DNA from 2 places in the Halopseudomonas sp. MFKK-1 genome. Region 2 is predicted to be linked to the other one. Evidence: riboswitches for the same ligand, from Rfam matches in the RefSeq annotation. Region 2 holds a riboswitch; the other holds the start of a gene.
What was found. Region 2 has a riboswitch for thiamine pyrophosphate ahead of thiC (phosphomethylpyrimidine synthase ThiC). Riboswitches for the same ligand answer to the same signal wherever they lie in the genome.
Positions count from the first base shown of each region.

Region 1: linked by a shared signal. The riboswitch ahead of O5O48_RS14010 (sodium:solute symporter family transporter) and the one ahead of thiC (phosphomethylpyrimidine synthase ThiC) in region 2 are both predicted to bind thiamine pyrophosphate.

Region 1 covers NZ_CP114836.1:3,003,615-3,015,037, reverse strand. The annotation lists gene O5O48_RS14045 (cytochrome o ubiquinol oxidase subunit III) at 1-597, opposite strand, end outside; gene cyoB (cytochrome o ubiquinol oxidase subunit I) at 599-2,611, opposite strand; gene cyoA (ubiquinol oxidase subunit II) at 2,611-3,564, opposite strand; gene O5O48_RS14030 (group II truncated hemoglobin) at 4,147-4,578, shown strand; gene O5O48_RS14025 (GNAT family N-acetyltransferase) at 4,582-5,064, opposite strand; gene O5O48_RS14020 (multiheme c-type cytochrome) at 5,061-7,373, opposite strand; gene O5O48_RS14015 (GGDEF domain-containing protein) at 7,451-8,377, opposite strand; TPP riboswitch at 8,551-8,671, shown strand; gene O5O48_RS14010 (sodium:solute symporter family transporter) at 8,661-10,043, shown strand; gene O5O48_RS14005 (flavin-containing monooxygenase) at 10,197-11,423, shown strand, end outside.
Region 2 covers NZ_CP114836.1:2,067,801-2,079,223, reverse strand. The annotation lists gene parE (DNA topoisomerase IV subunit B) at 1-946, opposite strand, end outside; gene cpdA (3',5'-cyclic-AMP phosphodiesterase) at 1,090-1,890, opposite strand; gene O5O48_RS09720 (DUF1249 domain-containing protein) at 1,963-2,424, opposite strand; gene O5O48_RS09715 (NUDIX domain-containing protein) at 2,424-3,080, opposite strand; gene thiC (phosphomethylpyrimidine synthase ThiC) at 3,184-5,067, opposite strand; TPP riboswitch at 5,141-5,240, opposite strand; gene O5O48_RS09705 (TolC family outer membrane protein) at 5,461-6,897, shown strand; gene waaA (lipid IV(A) 3-deoxy-D-manno-octulosonic acid transferase) at 6,958-8,220, opposite strand; gene O5O48_RS09695 (NAD(P)/FAD-dependent oxidoreductase) at 8,357-9,535, shown strand; gene O5O48_RS09690 (aldo/keto reductase) at 9,532-10,335, shown strand; gene O5O48_RS09685 (metal ABC transporter ATPase) at 10,339-11,226, shown strand; gene ispD (2-C-methyl-D-erythritol 4-phosphate cytidylyltransferase) at 11,255-11,423, opposite strand, start outside.

The sequences.
Region 1 (11,423 bases), 940 kb from region 2:
GACAATGGTGAACACGCAGATCCAGACGATGTCCAGGAAGTGCCAGAACAGGCTCAGGCACATCAGGCGTGTGTTGTTACGGTCGGTCAGACCGCGCCGGCTGACCTGCAGCATCATGACGATCATCCACACCAGACCGGCGGTCACGTGCAGACCGTGCATGCCGACCAGGGTGAAGAAGGACGACAGGAACGCGCTTTTGTCCGGGCCAAAGCCTTCGGCAATCAGGTGGTGGAATTCGTTGAGTTCCATCCCGATAAACCCCGCGCCCAGCACAAAGGTCGCCGCCAGCCACGCCAGCGTCTGGCCCTTGAAGCCGCGGTGCGCTGCGATCATGGCAAAGCCGTAGGTGCAGCTACTGACCAGCAGCAGCGCGGTTTCACCCAGCACATAGGGCAGCTCGAAGATGTCCTTGCCGCTGGGGCCACCGGCCGTGTGGTTGACCAGCACGGCGTAGGTGGCGAACACACAAGCGAACAGAATGCAGTCGGTCATCAGGTACAGCCAGAAGCCGAATACGGTGTTGCCGCCAGTGTCGTGGTGCGCGTGGTCGTCATGCGCCACGGCGTGGTTGGAGTGCATTACAGTGCTCGACATGTCAGATCTGCTCCGCAACGGGTTGAGTGTTCAGCGCCTGACGCGGCGCTTCAAAGTTGGCGTGATGCAGGTTCTCGATGCGCTCTACTTCGTCAGGCTGCACGTAGTAGTCGACGTCTTCGTTGTAGCTGCGCGCGATGAAGGTAGCGATCATGCCGATGAAGCTGACCGCGCCCAGCCACCAGATGTGCCAGACCAGCGCAAAACCGAATACCGCACCCAGCAGACCGATGATCAGGCCGGCCGAGGTGTTCTTCGGCATGTGGATCGGCGCGTAATGATCAGGGCGCAGATAGGCTTCGCCACGCTCTTTCATGTCCTGGAAGGCATCCAGTGCACGCACGGTCGGCGTAACCGCGAAGTTGTAGAACGGCGGCGGCGAACTGGTTGACCATTCCAGGGTACGACCGCCCCACGGGTCACCGGTCACGTCACGCAGCGATTCACGGTTGCGCAGACTGACCACCAGCTGTGCCAGCTGGAACAGAATGCCGCACAGAATCAGGCCGGCACCGAAGAAGGCAACGATCAGGTACGGCTGCCACATCGGGTTGTCGTAGTGGTTCAGGCGGCGCGTCATGCCCATGAAGCCCAACACATAGAGCGGCATAAAGGCGACGAAGAAGCCGGTGATCCAGCACCAGAAGGCCCCCTTGCCCAGACGCTCATCCAGTTTGAAACCGAAAGCCTTCGGGAACCAGAAGGTAAAACCGGCCAAATAACCGAATACCGCACCACCGATGATGGTGTTGTGGAAGTGAGCGATCAAAAACAGGCTGTTGTGCAGCACGTAGTCCGCACCCGGTACGGCCAGCAGAACGCCGGTCATGCCGCCCACGGTGAAGGTCACCATAAAGCCCAGGGTCCACAGCACCGGCGTGGTGAACTGCACGCGGCCGCGAAACATGGTGAACAGCCAGTTGAACAGCTTCACCCCGGTCGGCACCGAAATGATCATGGTGGCCACGCCGAAGAACGCGTTGACGTTGGCACCCGAGCCCATGGTGAAGAAGTGATGCAGCCAGACCACGAAGCCCAGTACGGTGATCGCTCCGCTGGCCCAGATCATCGAGGTGTAGCCGAACAGTTTCTTGCCGGAGAAGGTCGAAATCACCTCAGAGAAGATACCGAACGCCGGCAGGATGAGGATGTACACCTCGGGGTGACCCCAGGCCCAGAACAGGTTGATGTACATCATGGCGTTGCCGCCAAGCTCGTTGGTGAAAAAGTGCATGTCCAGATAACGGTCCAGACTCAGCAGCGCCAGGGTGGCGGTCAAAATCGGGAAGGACGCAATGATCAGGATGTTGGTGAAGGTGCAGGTCCAGGTGAACACCGGCATCTTCATCAGCGTCATGCCGGGTGCGCGCATCTTGAACACGGTCACCAGGAAGTTGACGCCGGTAAGCAGCGTCCCTAACCCCGATAACTGCAGCGCCCAGATGTAATAGTCGACCCCCACGCCCGGGCTGTAGCCCAGCTCGGCCAGCGGCGGGTAGGCCACCCAACCGGTGCGGGCGAACTCCCCTACCCCCAGCGACACGTTGACCAGAATGGCACCGGCCACGAACAGCCAGAAGCTCAACGAGTTGAGGAACGGGAAGGCAACGTCACGGGCGCCAATCTGCAGCGGCACCGCAATGTTCATCAGACCAACCATGAACGGCATGGCCATGAAGATGATCATGATTACGCCGTGCGCGGTGAAGATCTGGTCGTAGTGCTCAGGCGGCAGGTAGCCCTGCGAAGCGCCTTCGGCAATCGCCAGCTGGCCGCGCATCATGATGGCGTCGGCAAAGCCGCGCAGCAGCATGATCAAGGCAACCAGAATGTACATCACACCGATTTTCTTGTGGTCAACCGAAGTCAGCCACTCGGTCCACAGGTAGCCCCACTTGCGGTAGTAGGTGATGGCGCCAAAGATCCCCAGACCGGCAATCGCAACGACCGCCAGGGTGATCATGATAATCGGCTCGTGGAACGGCACGGCCTCGAGTGTCAGCTTGCCAAACATCAGTGGGTCTCCTCGGCAGCGTTCATGGGCATGCCAGCCATTTCGGCGCCTGCATGAGCCTCATGGCCTGCGTGACCGGCGTGGTCTTCGTGGCCGGCCGCGTGCTTACCGCCGTTGTGGTATTGCATGAGGATGGTCTCGTACAGGATCGGGCTGACGCTGCCGTAGTAACGGACCGGGTCGGCCTTGCTCGGCGCAGCCAGCGTCGGGTAACTGTTCAGATCCAGCGTCTCGGTGTTGGCCTTGACCTGGCTGACCCAGTCGTTGAAGCCCTGCTCATCGGTGGCGATGGCCTGAAACTTCATGTCGGAGAAGCCTTCACCGCTGAGGTTGGCGGAGAATCCGTCGTAGCTGCCTTCATGATTGGCGATCAGGTGCAGCTTGGTCTGCATGCCGGCCATGGAGTAGATCTGGCTGCCCAGCGCCGGGATGAAGAAAGAGTTCATCGCCGATTGGGAGGTGATCTTGAAGTTGACGGGGGTGTCGACCGGGAAGGCCAGTTCGTTGACGGTGGCGATGCCCTGCTCCGGATAGATGAACAGCCATTTCCAGTCCAGCGATACCACTTGCACTTCGATCGGCTTGACGTCCGAGTCGAGCGGGCGGTACGGGTCCAGCTCATGGGTGGTCTTCCAAGTGATGGTGCCGAGGATGGCGACGATCACACAGGGAATGATCCAGACCACCAGTTCAATCGCGGTGGAGTGAGACCAGTTGGGTCGATAGGTCGCCTTGGTGTTACTTGCGCGGTACTTCCAGGCAAACACCAGGGTCATCACGATGACCGGGATTACCACGATCAGCATCAGCAGCGTGGCGGTGATGATCAGCGACTTTTCGTCGACGCCGACCTGCCCTTTCGGGTCCAGCAACACCATCTTGCAGCCGCCGAGCATCAGCAGCGGCAACCAGGCGAGCCGTTTCAGGATTGAAGTTATCTGCTTCGGGTTCATGTTGCAGCCTTAGTCGTTGAACAGGCCCTCGCGCCCGACAGGGAACGAGGTGCAACAGGCCCCAGTGATGTGCACCCACCAGCCGACCAATAGCCCACGCAACAGCACCCCGTGACGCTCCCGCATGAGCGTGTCAGGTGCTGCCGTGTGGTTTTTATGGGTCAGCGTAATGTCTTTGTGCAGACTGAGACGGCGTACAGCATCAATCGCCAAACTGGCCGCGGGAGCGGCGCCTTCCGTGGGGAACCAGAGCGACGCCTGGAACCTGTTGCGGAAAGTATTACAAAGTATTTCCGGAAGCCGCGCAATTGTAACAAGTAGTGACGCAGGTCAATGCAGCACTTCATATTTGCGACCAAAGCATTCTCTGAAGACAAATGAGAAATGCTCGCAAGTCACGCATGGCGCGGGGTTCAAGCCTCAAGCGAGGTCCCCGCAACAGCTGTTGCAGGGGTGCGGCAATGTGCCGCGCTGGAAGACAGGTAAGCGCAGTGAGTGGCGTGCGGCGACAGGTCGCAGCACGGTTCCTGGAGAAAATGTGTCGAAGGCGTACCATCATGGCATTAACGCGAGGTGCTCAACATGACTCAATCCACGCCAGCTTATGGCACAGCAGATGCTTCCTATCAGGCCGCAGGCGAAATCGACGGCATACGTCGGCTGGTCGATGATTTCTACCAGGAGATGGACAGCTGGGAGGGGGCACAGGAACTGCGCGCTCTGCACGCGCCTGACCTGGCATCGGCTCGGGCCAAGTTGAGCGCATTTCTGTCAGGCTGGCTGGGCGGCCCGCGACTGTTTCAGCAGCAGTATGGCGGCATCAGCATTCCCGCCTTTCACGCCAAATGGGATGTAGGCCCGGAGCTCCGTGACCAGTGGCTGGAGTGCATGGCGCGGGCGATAGCAAAGCAGCCCTACTCTCCCGCATTTGCCAGCTATCTGCTGGAGCAACTGCGCGTGCCGGCCAACCGGGTGGTGCAGGCCAGTCAGGCGATGCGTCAGGCGCAGCAATAGCCGTTAGAGGGGCTTTTCCCAGAACATTGCCCGGCCCATTTCCGGCACCAACTGGTAACCCTCAAAGCCAAAACCCCGGTAGGAACGCTGTGCCGCCTTGTTGCCCTCCAGCACTTCAAGGGTGAGCTTGCAGCAACCTCGCTGGCGGGCAATGTCCTCGACCTGAGTCAGCATCTGCCGAGCAATGCCCTGCCCTCGCCAACGGCGTGACACAATCACGTCGTGGATATTGATGAGCGGCTTGCCCTTGAACGTGGAAAACCCCTCGAAGCAGTTGACCAGGCCAACATACTGGCCGTCGGCAACCGCGAGCACAAACAGGTAGTCCGTCCGTGAGGACAGCTTGCCCGGTAGTGATTCGAGCAACTCAGGGGCAAGCGCCGCAGCGCCACCCATAGGGTCAAGCGCATATTCAGCGAGCAACGACTTCAACGCCGTAGCATGTACTTCGTCGCCAAGATCGCCGACGATCACTTCCAAAGTCATTGCGTTGCATCCTTGTTCTGAAGCTGTTGCTGCAGTGTCAACAGGGTTTGGTTGGCAGGGGTCAAATCAAGCCCTTCGGCAATTAGCACCAGGGCAGCGTCGCGCTGATCGGCACTGTCGAGCGCGACGGCCAGCACGTATCGATAGTGGGCATTCTGCGGGTCGAACACAACTGCGCGGCGCAACTCGATCAGGGCGTCGGCCATATCCTTGCTGCGTACCTTGAGCAGCCCCAGGCTGAAGTGCAACGGGGCAGCCTCCGGCAACGCTTCCAACCCCTTGTTAAGCAGTGTTTCGGCCATAGGGTCGCGCATCGACGCGCGATACAGATCGGCCAGATTGATGTAGGCACCGATGAAATAGGGATCAAGCTCTAAGGCCCGCGCGTAGGCATCTTCCGCCAGCGCAAGCTGGTTACGCGCCTGATGGTACAGGCCGATGTTCAACTGTGCCGAAGAGTCATCGGCGTTGGCTTGTTGTGCTTGCAGATATTCCTGCTGAGCCCGGCGCAGCTTCTCAACGTCGTCACCGCGCATCTGCTCCGGCGGAATGTCCAGCAGCTGGGCGGTTGCCTGCAGTCTGACCACCCGCTCGGGCGCATCCAGCAGCGGGCTGGCAAGCTGCCAGCGGGTTACCGGCGGGTAGCTGCCAATTGCCTCCAGCGCGCCCAGACGAATGATCGGGTCCTTCGCGCGCAGGGCAACGAACAACGACTGTGCCACCTCCGGCCCCGGCCAGGCCTGCAGCAAGCTGGCGGCCGTCGCGCGGGCGATCGCTGGCTGGCCTTCGTCGGCCAACAGCGTCAGCAGATCCTGCCGGGCGCCAACAGAGCCTGCTCGGCCCGCTGCCAGAGTGTGCGCATACTGCTGCAGCCCCTGCGGCACATGGCCATACCAGTGTTCGACGTGCTCTGCTGCCCACTCGGGGGTTTCGTCGCTGTGACACTGATTACAGGCGTTGGGCACGCCGAGGCTGACGCTCAGATCGGGGCGCGGGATACGCAGGCTGTGATCGCGCCGAGGATCCACTTCCATGTAGGTGGTGGTCGGCATATGGCAGTCCACGCAGGCGCTGCCCTGCAAGCTGCTGTGAAAGTGGTGCTTCGGCGTCTGGTACTGGTCGGCCTGGTGACACTGCAGGCAGACACCATCGCCAGGGACCCTGAGCTCCAGCGAGTGCGGGTTGTGGCAGTCACTGCAGGTCACGCCGGCCTGATACATTTTGCTCTGCAGGAACGAGCCATGCACAAACACCTCGTCCTGAATCTGACCGTCCGGGTGATACAGACCCTGATCAAGGGTTGCGAGCAGATAATTTTCCACCAGCAAACCGGCATCCTGCGGGTCATCAAACAGTTGCGCACGGCGGGAGTGGCAGGCAGCGCAGGCTTGAATTTCCTTCTCGCTGTCGCGCGGCTTGCTGCGGCCGGGCGTGCCGTTGTCGTCGTGCTGCCAGGTCACACCTTCACGCTCATCAAAGCGCACCGCAAGCCCAAGGGTCTTGGCCATATCTGGATTAGCGTCAGGAGCAGCGGCCCACTTCAGGTGGTCTGAAGCCGGTCCGTGGCACGCCTCGCAGGACACGTCGATCTCGGCCCAGCGAGTGTCATAACGGTTGGTTGCGGCATTGAAGTTGCGTTCCAGATTGGTCGAGTGGCATTCGGCGCACATCAGGTTCCAGTTGAACTGACGCCCACTCCAGTGCAGCGCCTTGACCGGGTCGTCGCCATTGACATCAGGGTTGAGCTGGAACCAGCGCTGGCCGCCCTCCCCAGCCGGCCGTGCATCCCAGGCAACACTGAACGCCTGATAACGGCCGCCCGGCATCGCCAGCAGATACTGCTGCAGCGGATAGACCCCAAAGGTGTACTCGGCAACATAGACCTGCTGGCGGCCATCCGGACCGAGTGTATTGACCAGAAACTGGCCGTCACGCTGGAAGAAGGTACTGGTTACGCCGCCGTAGCTGAAGCTGGCGTTATTGAAATCGCCAAGCACGGTATCGGCATTTGCTTCCTGCATGGCCTGATCGTGGTGCGACCCGACAAAGTCGGCGCTCTGCTCGACATGACAGGCGATACAGCTCTGACGGCCAACATAGTGCCGACTGCCGGCTGTGGTAACGTCAACGAAGGGCACATTTTGCTGCTCGGCGGTCAGAGCAGGCGCCTGCAAAGGGGGCTCGGCTTCCCCGGCAGTAAACCACCAGACAGCGACGGCCGAGAGAACAAGAACCAGCGGAAGCAGCAGGCGCCACAGCGGCGGTTCAGGGGCAAGGTGTCGGGCAGAGTGAGTCTTGTTACTGTCCATCGTCTGGCAACATCCCTATCGCAACAATGCGTCTTGCGGGCAACTCCGGTCGATGCAACGGTCTGACCCCGACAGCCTCAAGAGCCAATCTGTACCCAACCCTGATCCTCAATCCGGTTGCGACCCGTGCTTTTGGCTCGATAGGTTGCGATATCAGCGGTATTGAGCAGCAAATCCAGGCTGGCTTCACCGTTTTGCGACGCTGTAACCCCAAAACTGCAAGTAACCTGAATGGTCTCCTTACCGTGGCTCAACCTCAGCGCTTCGATCTTCGCTCTCAAGCGCTCCGCAAGCTCCCTCGCCTCATCCAGCCCCGTCGCCGGCAGAAGAATCGCAAACTCCTCTCCTCCGAGCCGAGCCGCAACGTCAGCGGCCCGTGTATGCTGCTTCAGCACGCCGGCAAGCGCACGCAGAACAGCGTCACCGCCAGCATGGCCAAAACGATCATTGATTTGCTTGAAGTGATCGGCATCCAGCGAAATAAGCGCCACCGGGTGCCGTTGCCTGCGCGCCTGCTCAAGCGCTGCGTTCCCCAGGGCAAATAGCGCTCGCCTGTTGGCCAACCCGGTCAGCGCGTCTTCATTGGCGAGCTGTTCTGCCTGGCGTTGCGCTTGTGTGAGCTGGTCCTGCAAGTCCTTGATGTCGGAAATGTCGGTTGCGATTTCGATTCTGACAAGACGCCCGTCCGGCCAGCGGGTTGCCTGATCACGGCACTGATACCAGCGGCCCGTGAGGGTATTGCGAAACTCCCAGCGATAGACGCCGGTTGGAACTCCCTCTTCATCCAGCAGCAACGGGTTGGTGCAAAACGCGCACGGCCCTGTCTGGCCCTTCTGCAGTACCTGCCAACATTTTCGCGCACCCGGCTCTCCCCATTTTTCACGCCCGTAGGCGTTGAGAAACAGAAGCTCGTGGGTATCCATATCGGCGACATAGACCAGCGCATCAAGACTGTCGAGCACGGTCTCGATGGCAAGCCTGTCCACATTCTGGTTGTCTGGCATTTTTTGTCTGCGGAACTCCGGCCGGCAACGTCACCTGCACACTGTTGGCGGTGTTGCAATGAGTACGCGAATCGCGTCTGCTGGTCAGACTGTGTGCAATCCGATTATGCGGCAGCTTACGTGGTCTGGCCAATCTGTGACATCATCTTGCCGTTAAACATCTATCCCACTTTATTTGTCGCCAGGGGTGTCCGGTGCCATGCATCGGGCTGAGAACACGCCAAGCCCAGGCTGGCCAAACCCTGGAACCTGATCCGGATCATACCGGCGGAGGAAGCGCGACATGTTGTATATGACGATTGCAGCCCTGGCTGCGGTTCTGCTTTTGTTTGTCTGGGTTGGTCTGCGAACCCGCCGAAACGAGGCTCTCGACGACTTTATTACGGCGCGCAATAGCCAGAACCGCTGGGCCATTGGCCTATCGTTTCTGGCCTCAGGCATGGGTGGCTGGATCCTCTTTGCTCCACCGGAAGTCGGCGTACTGGTCGGTCCCCTTGGTCTGGCCGGGTATGCGCTGGGCGCCGCCCTGCCCTTTATCGTGTTTGCCCTGTGTGGGCCCGCTATTCGTCGAAGACTGCCGGCAGGGCGAAGTATTGGCGAGTTCGCCGAGCACTGCTATGGCGGCGGCGTACGCCGCTGGGTCGGATTGATATCACTGTTGTACATGGCCTGTTTTCTGGTCGCGGAATTGACCGCCATCGGCGCCATTACCGCGATGCTGTCCGACATCAATGGCAGCCTGATTGTCATCGGCGTTGCCGTAACCACGCTGATCTATACGGCCTGGGGCGGTCTGCGGGCCAGCATGACAACCGACCGCTGGCAGGGATGGCTGCTGATTGCGCTGATGTTGCTGGTCGGCGGCGTTGCTGCGACGCGGCTGCCCGCGTTCAGCCCGGATACAGCGCTTCCCGGCATACCCCCGTCAGCCGCACTCGGCGTTGCGCTAACCCTTGTCATCGCCGTCACTGCAGCCAACCTGTTCCATCAAGGCTACTGGCAACGGCTCTGGGCCGCGCAGGACGAAAAGGCACTGGGCCAGGGCGCGCTGATTGGCGGTGTGGCGACCATTCTGGTTGTCGCGCTGGTTGGCGGCCTCGGTATCATGACGGTCATGAGCGGTGCAGATGTTGGCTCCCCACCCATTCCGTTCTTCGCGATGCTGCGTGATGCCCCCGGCTGGCTGGCGCTGCCGGCGCTGGTGCTGGCAATCACCCTGGTTGCCTCCTCGGTCGATACCTTGCAGAACGCTATCGTGTCGCTGGCGGTCACAGAGCGAAAAGGACTGAGTCTTGCCGCTGCTCGCTGGTTTACCTTTGTTCTGATGATTCCGGTGGTGATTATCGCCCTGCAGGGCATCTCGGTTCTGCGGCTGTTTCTGATTGCCGATCTGCTTTGCGCCACTGCGGTTGTGCCGGTCCTGCTGGGCCTGTGGCAACGGATGTCACCGGCAGCTGCGATAGCGGGTGCACTGGCAGGGCTGGTCGGCGCAGTGCTGCCCGGCTGGATTGCAACTGGCAGCGCGCTTCAGGGGCTGCTGCTTGCCAGCTTCCCGGACACCGTTCCGACCCTGCCGCCGTTTCTCGGTGCCCTGGCTGCCTCGGCACTGGTCAGCGTACTTTTCGCCCTCTTGCTGCCTGCCAGAAAGCCCGAACTCGCCGGCTAATCAACCGCGCAGCCGTGCCGCACGGCTGCGCACCTGCCTCCCTCTTTGACACTAAATGCCGATTAATTTGCCGTTTTGAACCAGCCAGCCATGGGGCTTGGCTGGCAGTCTATAGTCGTCCGTACGCACCAAAAATAAAAAGAGAACAAGACGATGACCAATGAGCACTTCGATGTGCTGATTATCGGTGCCGGCCTCTCCGGTATCGGTACGGCTGTGCACATATCACAGGAATGCCCCGGCAAACGATTGGCAATCCTCGAACGCCGCCAGCGCGTTGGCGGTACATGGGACCTGTTCAGCTATCCCGGAATACGCTCCGATTCTGACATGTTCAGCTTCGGTTACGATTTCAGGCCGTGGAATGACCTGAATACACTCGCCGACGGCCAATCCATTCGTAGCTACATCAGTGAAACCGCCAGCGAGTATGGCGTCGACAAACTGATCCGCTTCGGGATCGAAACCGAGCAGGCTCAGTGGTGCAGCGAGCAGCAGCAATGGATCGTCAGCGCCCGGGATCTGGATACCGGTCTGGCCCGCCACTTCAGTTGCGACTTCCTTATCAGTTGCACCGGTTACTACGATCACAAAACCGGCTATCTGCCCGTCTTTCCGGGCGTGGAGCAATTCCAGGGGCAATGCATTCACCCCCAGCACTGGCCGGCCGATCTCGACTATCGGAACAAGAGGGTCGTTGTCATCGGCAGCGGCGCCACTGCTGTCACAGTCGTGCCCGCCATGGCCGATCAGGCAGCCCACGTCACGATGCTGCAGCGCTCTCCATCCTACGTGATGACCGTACCGGCACGTGACAAGTTGACCGAAGTTCTGCGCAAGATCATGCCCGAGCGGTGGGCCAATGATCTGGCACGCAAGCGCAACATCCTGATCCAGCGCTGGCTGTTCAAGGCCGCCAAACGGTGGCCGGAGCGTATGCGCAGCTATCTGCTCAGACAGGTCGCCAAACAGTTGGATGATCAGGCCAACATGAAACACTTCACTCCCAGCTATATGCCCTGGGACCAGCGCCTGTGTGCGGTGCCGGACGGTGATCTGTTCAAAGCCATCAACAGCGGCAAGGCATCGGTGGTGACAGACCGCATTGACCGCTTCACCGAGCACGGCATCAGACTCGCCTCCGGCAAGGAGCTGGAAGCCGACATTGTCATCACCGCCACCGGATTGAAGCTGCAACTGCTGGGGGGCACGCAGCTTCTGATCGACGGCAAGCCGTTCGATCTGCAGCAGCAGATGACCTACAAGGGCGTGTTGCTGCAGAACGTACCGAATATGGCATGGATTTTCGGTTATACCAACGCGCCCTGGACGCTGAAAGCCGATATTGCCGCGCGCTACGTCTGCCGATTGATCAACCAC
Region 2 (11,423 bases):
GCTCCCAGATATCCTCCGGCGCCAGCTTCAGACCACGCGGCAGCAGGTTGCGGAATTCGCAGAACTCGCGAATCGCTTCAAGCAACCCTGCGCGAAGGCCATTGACGTGGGTGCCGCCCTGGGCGGTCGGGATCAGGTTGACGTAGCTTTCCTGGACCAGCTCACCGCCTTCGGGCAACCAGAACACGGCCCAGTCCACCGCCTCCTGCTTGGCACTGAAACTGCCGGCGAAAGGTTCTTCCGGCAGTTTTGGCCATTCGGCGCAGCTGTCGACCAGGTAATCGCGCAGACCGTCTTCGTAGTACCAGCTGATCTTTTCCCCGGCCTGACGGTCGTCAAAGTCGACCTTGAGGCCCGGGCACAGTACAGCCTTGGCCTTGAGCAGATGCTTGAGCCGGCTGATGCTGAATTTGGGGGAATCGAAATATTTGGCATCCGGCCAGAAGATGACCGTGGTGCCGGTATTGCGCTTGCCGACGGTACCGATGACCTCCAGCTCACGGACCTTTTCGCCATTCTCGAACGCCATGGCGTATTCCTGTCCATCGCGCTTGACCCGGACCTCAACCCGCAGCGAAAGCGCGTTGACCACCGAGATACCAACCCCGTGCAAACCGCCGGAGAACTGGTAGTTCTTGTTCGAGAACTTGCCGCCGGCATGCAGGCGGGTAAGGATCAGCTCAACACCCGAGACGCCCTCCTCAGGATGAATATCCACCGGCATGCCGCGACCATCATCGCTGACCTCAAGCGAATTGTCCTGATGCAGTACCACACTGATGCTGCGGGCATGCCCGGCGAGTGCCTCGTCGACACTGTTGTCGATGACTTCCTGCGCCAGGTGGTTGGGACGCGTGGTGTCGGTGTACATGCCCGGTCGGCGGCGCACCGGATCGAGACCGCTGAGTACTTCAAGCGCATCCGCGTTATAGGTCGAATCTGACATGGTGTGAGCAGGTATCCTTCTTGAATTTCTTCAACGCCCACCCGCCTGCCTGACTGACTGACGCCGGCCATCGGAGTGAGCTTGCATGGGGTCACATAGTATCCGGCGAGCGGACTGCCTGCCACCGTCAGTGCGGCTGCAACTCAATAGCCCACTGCTCCCGGCTCAGGCAAAAACAGGCCTTCCGGAAGGCGGCGAACAGCCGTTTCGATACGACCGTCGTCGTACAGACGCAGCCAACGATAACCAGGCGCCAGCGTATCAGTAGCAAAATCGCTGCTGCCCGCGGCAAACTGGACGCAGGTGGAAGGCGTGGCCAGCAGACGCAAATGACCAAGCTGCTGGTCGAACTGCTGGTGAATATGGCCCCAAAGCACCACCTTTACCTCGGGGCGATGCTGGATACGGCCCAGCAAGTCCTGCGGATTGAGCAGCCCGATCGGCGCCATCCAGTCGCTGCCGATGTCGACCGGCTGGTGATGCAGACAAACCATGACGTGGCGCTCGTCTGCTGACGCCAGTGCGTCATCCACAATCTGGAGCTGTGATGCTGCCAGTCGGCCAGGCACGGCACCGGAAATACTGGTATCGAGCAGAACAATTCGCCAGTTGCCGAGGTCAACCCAGGGCCGGCTAAGGCCAAGAGGCCTTCCAACCTCGGCCATCAATTCGGCGTCATCGTGATTGCCGGGAATCCAGTAGCAGGGTGCGGGCAGGCGCTGGCTGGCGGCGATAAACCGACGGTAGGCATCTTCGCTGCCATCCTGGGTTATGTCCCCGGTCGCCAGCACCACGTCCATCTCGGGTGTCTGTTCAAGCACCATATCAATGACAGCGTTCAAACTGGCGTGCGTATCCAGCCCCAGCAGGTCAGCACCCGCATCGGCAAACAGGTGACTGTCCGTCAACTGCACCACGCAGACGAAATCCGCCCCTAACGACATCGTGCCCCCACTTCTCGCTCCTTGTTTACACTCAATCTTGGCCGTTGCCGCCACAGGAATCCAGCGATTCGGTCACAGACCCTGGCCGGCAATTGATAACGGCTGCGCGCTTTGTCCATTGCGCTGACAGTATCCCAGCCACTCCCCGAGAAACTGATTCAACTGAAACTTTTCGTCCGGCTGCAACATCTGCTCGTTCGGATAGGGGTACACCCCCCGAAACCGGCGACTGTTATAGGCCGCAACCACCTCCGCCAGGCCCGCATCGTGATAAAGCCGAACTTCCATACTCGGCGGTGTTACCCACTCGTGCCGCCGCTCGTGAAACAGCTGCAGCGTCGAGGTATAGGGGCAACGCTCAAGCACGCGCATGACCAGCGCCTGAACCGCACCATCGCCAGCATCGACCACAATGCGGTGCTCATCCTCCTCGTGCATACGCGGCATCAGCTTCAGCAGCTTCCAGTAATTGCTCTCGCACAGCGCCTGCAGGCCAATCAGGTCAACGTGATAACGGGGCTTGCGCAAGGTCATCATGGCTGGGGCCCCGCCTCGGCGCGCAAGCGCTCGGCATGCAGCTGCAGCCACTGCAGCGCGATGATGCTGGCGGCATTGTCGATCCGGCCATCCTCAACCGCGGCAATGGCCTCGGCCCGCGGCCACAGGCTGACGCGAATATCCTCGCCTTCCTCGGCCAATCCGTGAATACCGCCCGCACCACGACTGTCGACCAGCGCACAATACAGATACACACGCTCGTCACTGCCGCCGGGGGACGGGAAATAGCGGGTAATGGGGTGCAGAGACAGCAGCGTCAAACCGGCCTCTTCCTGCGCTTCGCGGAGAGCGACCTGCTCCGGCGCCTCATCGGTATCGATGAGGCCGGCGACCAGCTCCAGCATCCACGGACTGTCACTTTTTTCCAGCGCACCCACCCGCACCTGCTCGATCAGCACCAGCTGATCCAGCCAGGGGTCGTAGGGCAAGACACAGACAGCGTCGTGGCGCACGAACAGCTCACGGCGCAGTACCGGGCCCCAGCCACCGTCGAACAGACGATGGCGCAGCTGCAGGACATCCAGGCGATAGAAACCACGGAAGCCATCTTCCCGGCTGATGATCTCCACGTCGGCACGCGTAAAGGACAAGGCAATACCCCCAAAGGAAACGAATCGCAGCAGATCAGGCATATCCATAACGGAGCAGGATCGGCTGCCGAGCGTCTAAGCTCGCATATCTTTCGGGGCAACGGCAAGGGTTCAGACGTGCCAGAACCCTCGCCGCACTGACTTGCTAGAGCTTGTGGTAGAGCTGCGATCCGGTAGTGCGAAACTCCTGCGACTTGGCCTTCATGCCCTCTTCAACCGCCAGATCAACCGCAGCAATACGCTGTTCGGCTGCGTATTCGCGCACTTCCTGGGTGATCTTCATAGAGCAGAACTTGGGGCCGCACATCGAGCAGAAGTGCGCCACCTTGGCCGACTCCTTCGGCAGCGTTTCATCGTGGAAGGCACGCGCGGTATCCGGATCCAGACCCAGGTTGAACTGATCTTCCCAGCGAAACTCGAAGCGCGCCTTGCTCAGGGCGTTGTCACGAATCTGCGCGCCCGGGTGCCCCTTGGCGAGATCGGCAGCGTGGGCGGCGATCTTGTAGGTAATGATGCCGGTCTTGACGTCATCCCGATTCGGCAGCCCCAGGTGTTCCTTGGGCGTTACATAGCACAGCATGGCGCAGCCGAACCAGCCGATCATCGCCGCACCGATACCGCTGGTGATGTGGTCGTAGCCGGGAGCTATGTCGGTCGTCAACGGACCCAGGGTGTAGAACGGTGCCTCATCGCAGCACTCCAGCTGCTTGTCCATGTTCTCCTTGATCAGTTGCATCGGCACGTGGCCCGGACCTTCGATCATGACCTGCACATCGTGCTTCCAGGCGATCTTGGTCAGCTCGCCCAGGGTTTCCAGCTCGCCGAACTGGGCTTCGTCGTTGGCATCGGCAATGGAGCCGGGACGCAGGCCATCGCCGAGCGAGAAGCTGACGTCGTAGGCCTTCATGATTTCGCAGATGTCCTCGAAGTGGGTATAGAGGAAATTCTCTTTGTGGTGCGCCAGACACCACTTGGCCATGATCGAGCCACCGCGCGACACGATGCCGGTGACCCGTTTGGCGGTCATCGGCACATAGCGCAGCAACACGCCAGCGTGAATGGTGAAGTAATCCACGCCCTGTTCAGCCTGTTCGATCAGCGTGTCGCGGAAGATGTCCCAGGTCAGGTCTTCGGCCACGCCGCCAACCTTCTCCAGCGCCTGATAGATCGGCACGGTGCCAATCGGCACCGGCGAGTTACGGATGATCCACTCGCGGGTTTCGTGAATATTCTTGCCGGTCGACAGGTCCATCACCGTGTCGGAGCCCCAGCGAATACCCCAGGTCATCTTCTCGACCTCCTCCTCGATGGAGGAGCCCAGGGCCGAGTTACCGATATTGCCGTTGATCTTTACCAGGAAGTTGCGGCCGATGATCATCGGCTCCAGTTCCGGGTGGTTGATGTTGGCCGGGATAATCGCTCGACCACGGGCGATCTCTTCGCGCACGAACTCGGGGGTAATTTCCTTCGGAATACTTGCGCCGAAACTGTGACCGGCATGCTGATCCTTGAGCAGCCCCGCATCACGCGCCTGCTGCAGCTTCATATTCTCGCGAATCGCGACGAACTCCATTTCCGGCGTAATGATGCCGCGGCGGGCGTAGTGCATCTGCGTCACGTTGCAGCCGGCCCTGGCGCGGCGCGGCGTGCGCACGTGGGCAAAACGCATATGGTCGAGTGACGGGTCAGCCAGACGCGCGGCGCCAAACTCGGACGTCAGCCCCGGCAACACTTCTGTATCACCACGTTCGTTGATCCAGGCACTGCGCACATCGGCAAGCCCCGCGCGCAAATCGATGCTGACACCCGGATCGGTATAGGGGCCAGAGGTGTCATAGACCAGCACCGGTGCGTTGGCCTCGCCACCAAAGTCGGTTGGCGTGTCGGCCAGGCTGATTTCCCGCATGGGTACGCGGATATCCGGGCGCGAGCCGGTCAGGTAGACCTTGCGGGAATTGGGGAAAGGCTGGGTGGCGGCGCTGTCGGCACCAGAGGTGGCGATGGCGGTATCAGGCAACGTGCTGTTCATTATTGTGCTCCACTGCGTTGAGGTGCGCAGGGAACCGAATGACCACGACCACCCCAGCCCGGACGGACTGAAGCCTGCGATCGATCTCGATTCCTACGCCGGTACTAACCGGTTCAGGTTCAACGGGTATCATCTCAGCCCCCTGCAAGCAGGCAGCACCCCGTCAAGATGTCCGCACAGTCTAGAGATATGCTGTTACCGTCTCAAGCCCACGACAGATATCCCTTCCCGACACGCAGATCAAAGCGCCCGTGATGGCTGACAAAATCCGCGAAAACGTCAGCAAAAGTCGCAACAACAGATTGTTCCCAATTGTGTCCCCCAAAGCCGCTTGACCCCGGCCCCCGACCCTTTTAGCCTTGCCTGACCTCCTCTCATGCGAAGGATTCGTGCATGTTGCGTCCGCTTACCGTTGCACTGCTGCTGGCCGGAGCTTCCGCTCACGCCGCTGCCAATACCGATCTGATGACCGTTTACCAGCAGGCGGTGCTCAACAGCGCTGACCTGGCCGCAGCACAAGCGGATGCACTGGCCCGTCAGGAAGCCCTGCCCCAGGCCCGCTCGCAGCTGCTGCCCAACCTCGGCGTCGCCGCCGGCGCCTCACGCCAGGACCTCGACATTGATAACGTAGGCGGCGACGAATACTCCAACCACTACTATCAGGCCAGCCTTACCCAACCCCTGTTCCGGGCTGACCGCTGGTTCAGCTACCAGGCCGCCAAGTCGGTGAGTCAGCAGGCCCAGCTGGAGTTCTCGGCGACCCAGCAGAACCTGATCCTTGAGGTCTCCCAGGCCTACTTCAACGTCCTGCGCGCTTCAGACAACCTGGCAACGGCAAAAGCCGAGGAAAAAGCCTTTTCCCGCCAGCTGGAGCAGGCACGGGAGCGTTTTGAAGTCGGCCTGTCCGCACGCACCGACGTCCTCGAGGCACAGGCGGGATACGACAGCGCCCGCGCAGCGCGCCTGACCGCCCAGACCAATCTGGACGTCAGCTACCAGGCGCTGACCCGTCTGACCACTCAGGACTACGACAGCCTGTACGGCATTAGCCACGAGCTGCCGATCCTGCCGCCGACACCGGCCAGCATGCAGCAGTGGGTCGAAACCGCCGCCGAACAGAATCTGACCCTTCAGGCCAGCCGTTACGCCATCGACAGCGCCGAAGACAGCCTGCGCAGCAGCAAGGCCGGCTATGCACCGGTCGTCGATGCCTTTGTGCGCTACAGCAACGACAACGGCGGCGCCAGTATCGCCGGTACCGGTCAGGCCAGCACCGATACAGAGCTGACCAGCTTTGGCGTGGAACTGAGCATGCCGCTGTTTACCGGCGGCCTGACCACCTCCCGCGTGCGCGAGTCGACCTACCGCCTGACCCAGGCCGAGCAGAGCAGCGAGGCGCAGCTGCGCCGGGTTGTGGAAAGCACGCGCAACCTCTACCGCACCGTCACCTCCAGCGTTGATGAAGTGGCCGCACGGCGTCAGGCCATCGTCTCCGCCAAGGCCGCGCTCGACGCCACCCAGACCGGGTACGAGGTCGGCACACGCAACGTGGTGGATGTGCTGGAAGCCCAGCGCAACCTGTTCCGCACCGTGCGCGACTACAACACCGTGCGCTACAACTACATCATCAACAACCTCAGCCTGAAGCAGGCGGCCGGTACACTCAGCCCGCAGGATCTGCAGGACCTGTCACAGTGGCTGAACCCGAACTACGACCCGGATCGGGACTTCATCCCGCAGACAACCGAAGAGGAAGCCCGGCAGATGTCGATGGGCGGCCAGCCGCAGCCGCCTGCCATGCCAGCCAACGGCGACAGCAGCACGTTTTGAACGCGGAGCACGAAAACCAAAACAGCGCCCGAGGGCGCTGTTTTGGTTTGTTCTGAGCATTCAATGCAGTAACCGGTCGATCCCCTGCAGCAAGCGCTCCAGCGCCCCCTGATTGTCAGCCACTACTGCCTGCCCTGCCTGGCCCGCGCGCTGACGCGCAGGACTGTCCTGCAACCATTGCTGTACGGCGACCGCCAGCGCTGTCTCGTCAGCGACCACCTGCAGGGCGCCTGCGCCTTCAAGCAACTCGCTGATTTCGGTGAAATTGAAGCGGTGCGGCCCGGACAACACCGGCAGCCCCAGTGCCGCCGGCTCAAGATAGTTGTGACCGCCGTTCGGCACCAGAGAGCCGCCGACAAACGCCAGATCAGCACAGGCGTAGAGAAACACCAGCTCGCCCATGGTGTCGCCAACCAGCACCTGCTGGTCAGCAGCCGGCAGCGCACCACTGCTGCGCCGTACCATACCGAAACCCGTCTCACTGACCTGGCGCGCGACCGAATCAAAGCGCTCGGGATGCCTCGGTACCAGAATCAGCAGCGCATCGGGCAGCGTATCCAGTACCTGACGATGCGCTCGCAGCACCTGCTCATCCTCACCAGCATGGGTGCTGGCCGCAATCCATACCGGGCGGTCGCTGCCCCAGCGCGCGCGCAGCTCCTGCGCCTGCTGCACCTGCTGCGGATCGGGACGAAAATCGAACTTGATGCTGCCAGTCACCTGCATCTGCTCGCGCCCCACACCCAGCTCGATAAAACGCAGAGCCTCGGCCTGGCTCTGCACGGCAACCCAGTCCAGCGCCGCAAACATTGGCCGAACCAGCGCGCCTACCCGCTGATAGCCACGGGCGGAGCGAGCCGACAGCCGCGCATTGGCCAGCACCAATGGCACCCTTGCGCGCCCGGCCTCGGCCACCAGATTCGGCCACAGCTCGGTTTCCATGATGATGCCGATCTTTGGCTGCAGCCGGCGCAATAACCGACGCTGCAGCCACGGCAGGTCATAGGGCAGATAGGCGTGACCAACCTGACCGCCAAACAGCTTGCGGATCTGCTCGGAACCGGTCGGCGTCATGCAGGTGACGGTGATCGGCAGCGCCGGATACCGCTTGAGCAATTCACGCACCATGGGCGCGGCGGCAATACTCTCGCCGACCGACACGGCGTGCACCCAGATTCCGCCGCTGCGCACATCGCCTCCCAGAGCAAAACGTTCGGCCCAGCGGCGGGCATAGGCAGGCGCCTTGATCGCGCGATACAGCAGACGCAACAAAATCAGCGGCAGGCAAAGGAAGAAAAACAGGGTATAGAGACGACGGGCCATGAAAGCATCCTGTAGCAGCTAGGCGTCCGGTAAGGGCTGCGCTAAAACAGCGCTGGCTCCTAGGGTAACAGATGTGACCAGGCAGGCCCCCAGTGACTATACTAGGGAGCCTTTTTAACCAGAGCTGCGGGAGCACATGAGTACAACCCTGGATACTGACATCTGCATTATCGGCGGCGGCGTCGCCGGACTATGGCTCAATGCGCGCCTGCGCAAGGCTGGCTATCATACCGTGCTGATTGAGCGTGGCGCCCTGGGAGGCGGTCAGAGCGTCAAGTCACAGGGCATCATCCATGGCGGTATCAAGTATGCACTCGGTGGCAAGCTCAACGCCGCAACGGAGGCGATCGCCGACATGCCCAACCGCTGGCGGCAGTGCCTGACCGGCGAAGGCGAACTGGATCTGAGTGGCGTGCGGGTGCTTTCCCAGCACCATTATCTGTGGTCACCCGGCAGCCTGATCAGCAATCTGGCCGGTTTTTTTGCCAGCAAGGCCCTGCGCGGGCGGGTGGATCAGATCAAGGGCAAGGCGTTACCCACCGTATTCAACAACCCGGGTTTCAAGGGCAAGGTGTATCAGCTCGGTGAGCTGGTACTGGACGTGCCGGATGTCATCCAGCGTCTGGCAGAGCTCTCGGGCGACAGCCTGATCAGCGACAATAACCCACACATCCTGCGTGACGACAGCGGCGAGATAGCCGGGATTCAGCTGGCCGGCACACGGGTTCGCGCGAGCCGTTATGTGCTTACCGCCGGTGAAGGTACCGAAGGCCTGCTGCAGGACTGGGGCGTCAGCGAGCCGGCAATGCAGCGTCGCCCGCTGCAAATGGTGCTGGTCAAGGGCCCGGATCTGCCACCCCTGTATGCCCACTGTCTCGGCGCCAGCCCCAAGCCGCGCCTGACCGTCACCACTCACCCCTGTGAAGACGGCCAGTGGTGCTGGTATCTGGGTGGCGACCTCGCAGAGCAAGGGGTCAATCAAGCACCGGACCAGTTGATCGACCAGGCTCGCCGCGAACTCCGTGAGCTGCTGCCGTGGATCGACCTGAGCGCGTGCCAGTGGACCACGCTGCCGGTCAACCGGGCCGAGCCGGCCCAGAGCGGGCTGGTACGCCCCGATAACGCCTACGTTCAAGCCTGCCACAACGCGTTGATCAGCTGGCCGACCAAGCTGGCCCTGGCACCCAATCTGAGCGATCTGGTAATGCAGGAACTGAACCGCCAGCAGGTAACATCGACCGGGCATCCGCCGCTGCCGTCAGACCTGCCGCGCCCTCGTGTGGCAGCACCGCTTTGGGACGCCTGCTTCCAATGAGTACCCTGCACCCCTTCTACCGCACCCTGGGAGACACCGGCCTGCGCCTGTCTCCCCTCGGGCTGGGTACCGTCAAGATCGGCCGTAATCAGGGCGTAAAGTATCCGAACGGTTTCGACTTGCCAGACGACGACGCTGTGCGCAACCTGCTCGCGCTCGCACATGATCTGGGCATCAACCTGCTAGACACCGCGCCGGCCTACGGCACCAGCGAGCAACGCCTTGGCCCGCTGCTCAAGGGCCAGCGGGACAACTGGATCATCTGCAGCAAGGTTGGCGAGGAGTTTGTCGAAGGCCAGTCGCATTTTGATTTCTCGGCCAAACATACCCGCCATTCGGTAGAACGGTCACTGCAGCGCCTGGGCACCGATCGACTGGACCTGGTACTGGTGCACTCCGACGGCAACGATCTTGAAGTGCTGGATCAGGAAGTCTACCCGACGCTGGCCCAGCTCAAGCAACAAGGCCTGATTCTCGCCTACGGGTTCTCCGGCAAGACGGTAGCCGGTGGTCTGCGTGCCCTGCAGCAGGGCGATTGCGCCATGGTGACCTACAACCTGCACGAACAGGCAGAACGCGAGGTGCTCGACTTCGCCCTGCAACACAACAAGGGCATTCTGATCAAAAAAGCGCTGGCCAGCGGGCACGTCTGCCTGAATGGCGAGGATCCGATACGCAAGAGCCTGGAATTGGTTCTCGGACACCCCGGCGTGACCAGCGCGATTATCGGCACCATAACCCCCAGCCACCTTGCGCAGAATGTCAGCGCGGCCCTGTCGGTACTATCCAGCATGGAGTAAGGCATGACTCAAATCGTTGCCCGGAAAAACCCCGTCGCATTCAAGACCCAGGCCATCGCGGTTACCGCCAGTGCAGAGGTATTACGCTACGAACCAACCGGCAGCCCTTTGAGTTTTGCCCAGATACAGGAGCGTCGCGTCCCGCTCCAGCTCAGCGACCCCAACCACTTCAATGTCGTTCTGGCCAACCTGGGGGTCTCGGTCGATCTGTATCTGCACTGGCAGCAGCGGGATTTCCGCCTGCTGGTACGTCAGGACCGGCCGGACCACGGCGACCAGGTTCTGAAACTGTTGTCCGGCTACGTTCCTTCCCACGAACTGCGCGTGCCACTGTTGACCGTCATGACCGAGATCGCCGAGGAATTGCTGATCGAGACCCGAAGCGGCTGGCTGCAGGGGCGCTATCAGGATACCTGGCTGCCGACGCCCTATGCAGAGAGCCTGCCATTGGACAGTGAACGCCATTTCACCCTTGGCGCACGCGCCGGAAATACCAGGCCGGTGCTCTGCCGTGAGCTGAACCTGCTTGAGCGCCCACGGGCATACGTCCACTTGCCGACCAGTTCGCTGCAACTGGTCTACCAGATGCAGCTTGCTCTGCCGGACGACATAGACGCCCCTTCGCTCTTGCATGCCGACGAATATCTTGATCCGGACAGCAGGGAACTGATCGCCCGGGTTGACCACCAGCAACCGGACCTGTTTCTGGCCGAATACCGCAACGGCGAACCCACCGGCGAGCTATATCATCTGCAACGCGGCGAACTGGTCGCCCAGCCAACGGGGGGCCTGCTGCTTAGCGAGGCGTTTGCCGAACAACAGGGCTGGGTGGTCACCGCAGCCAACTGCGCACTGCAGCAGGGCCTTGGCCTGACTGACGGCACAGCGTAACCACTGATTTGGCGCAAGCGTGTCAACATCAGCGCTCGCGCTGACGCAGCCACTCCAGATCTTCGGGGCGGGTAATTTTCAGATTGTCGGCACGGCCTTCCACCAGCAGCGGTGCCTGACCGACCCACTCCATCGCCGAGGCCTCATCGGTAATCCGGGCGCCAGCGGCCAGCGCCTCGGCCAGCGCCTGCTGCAAT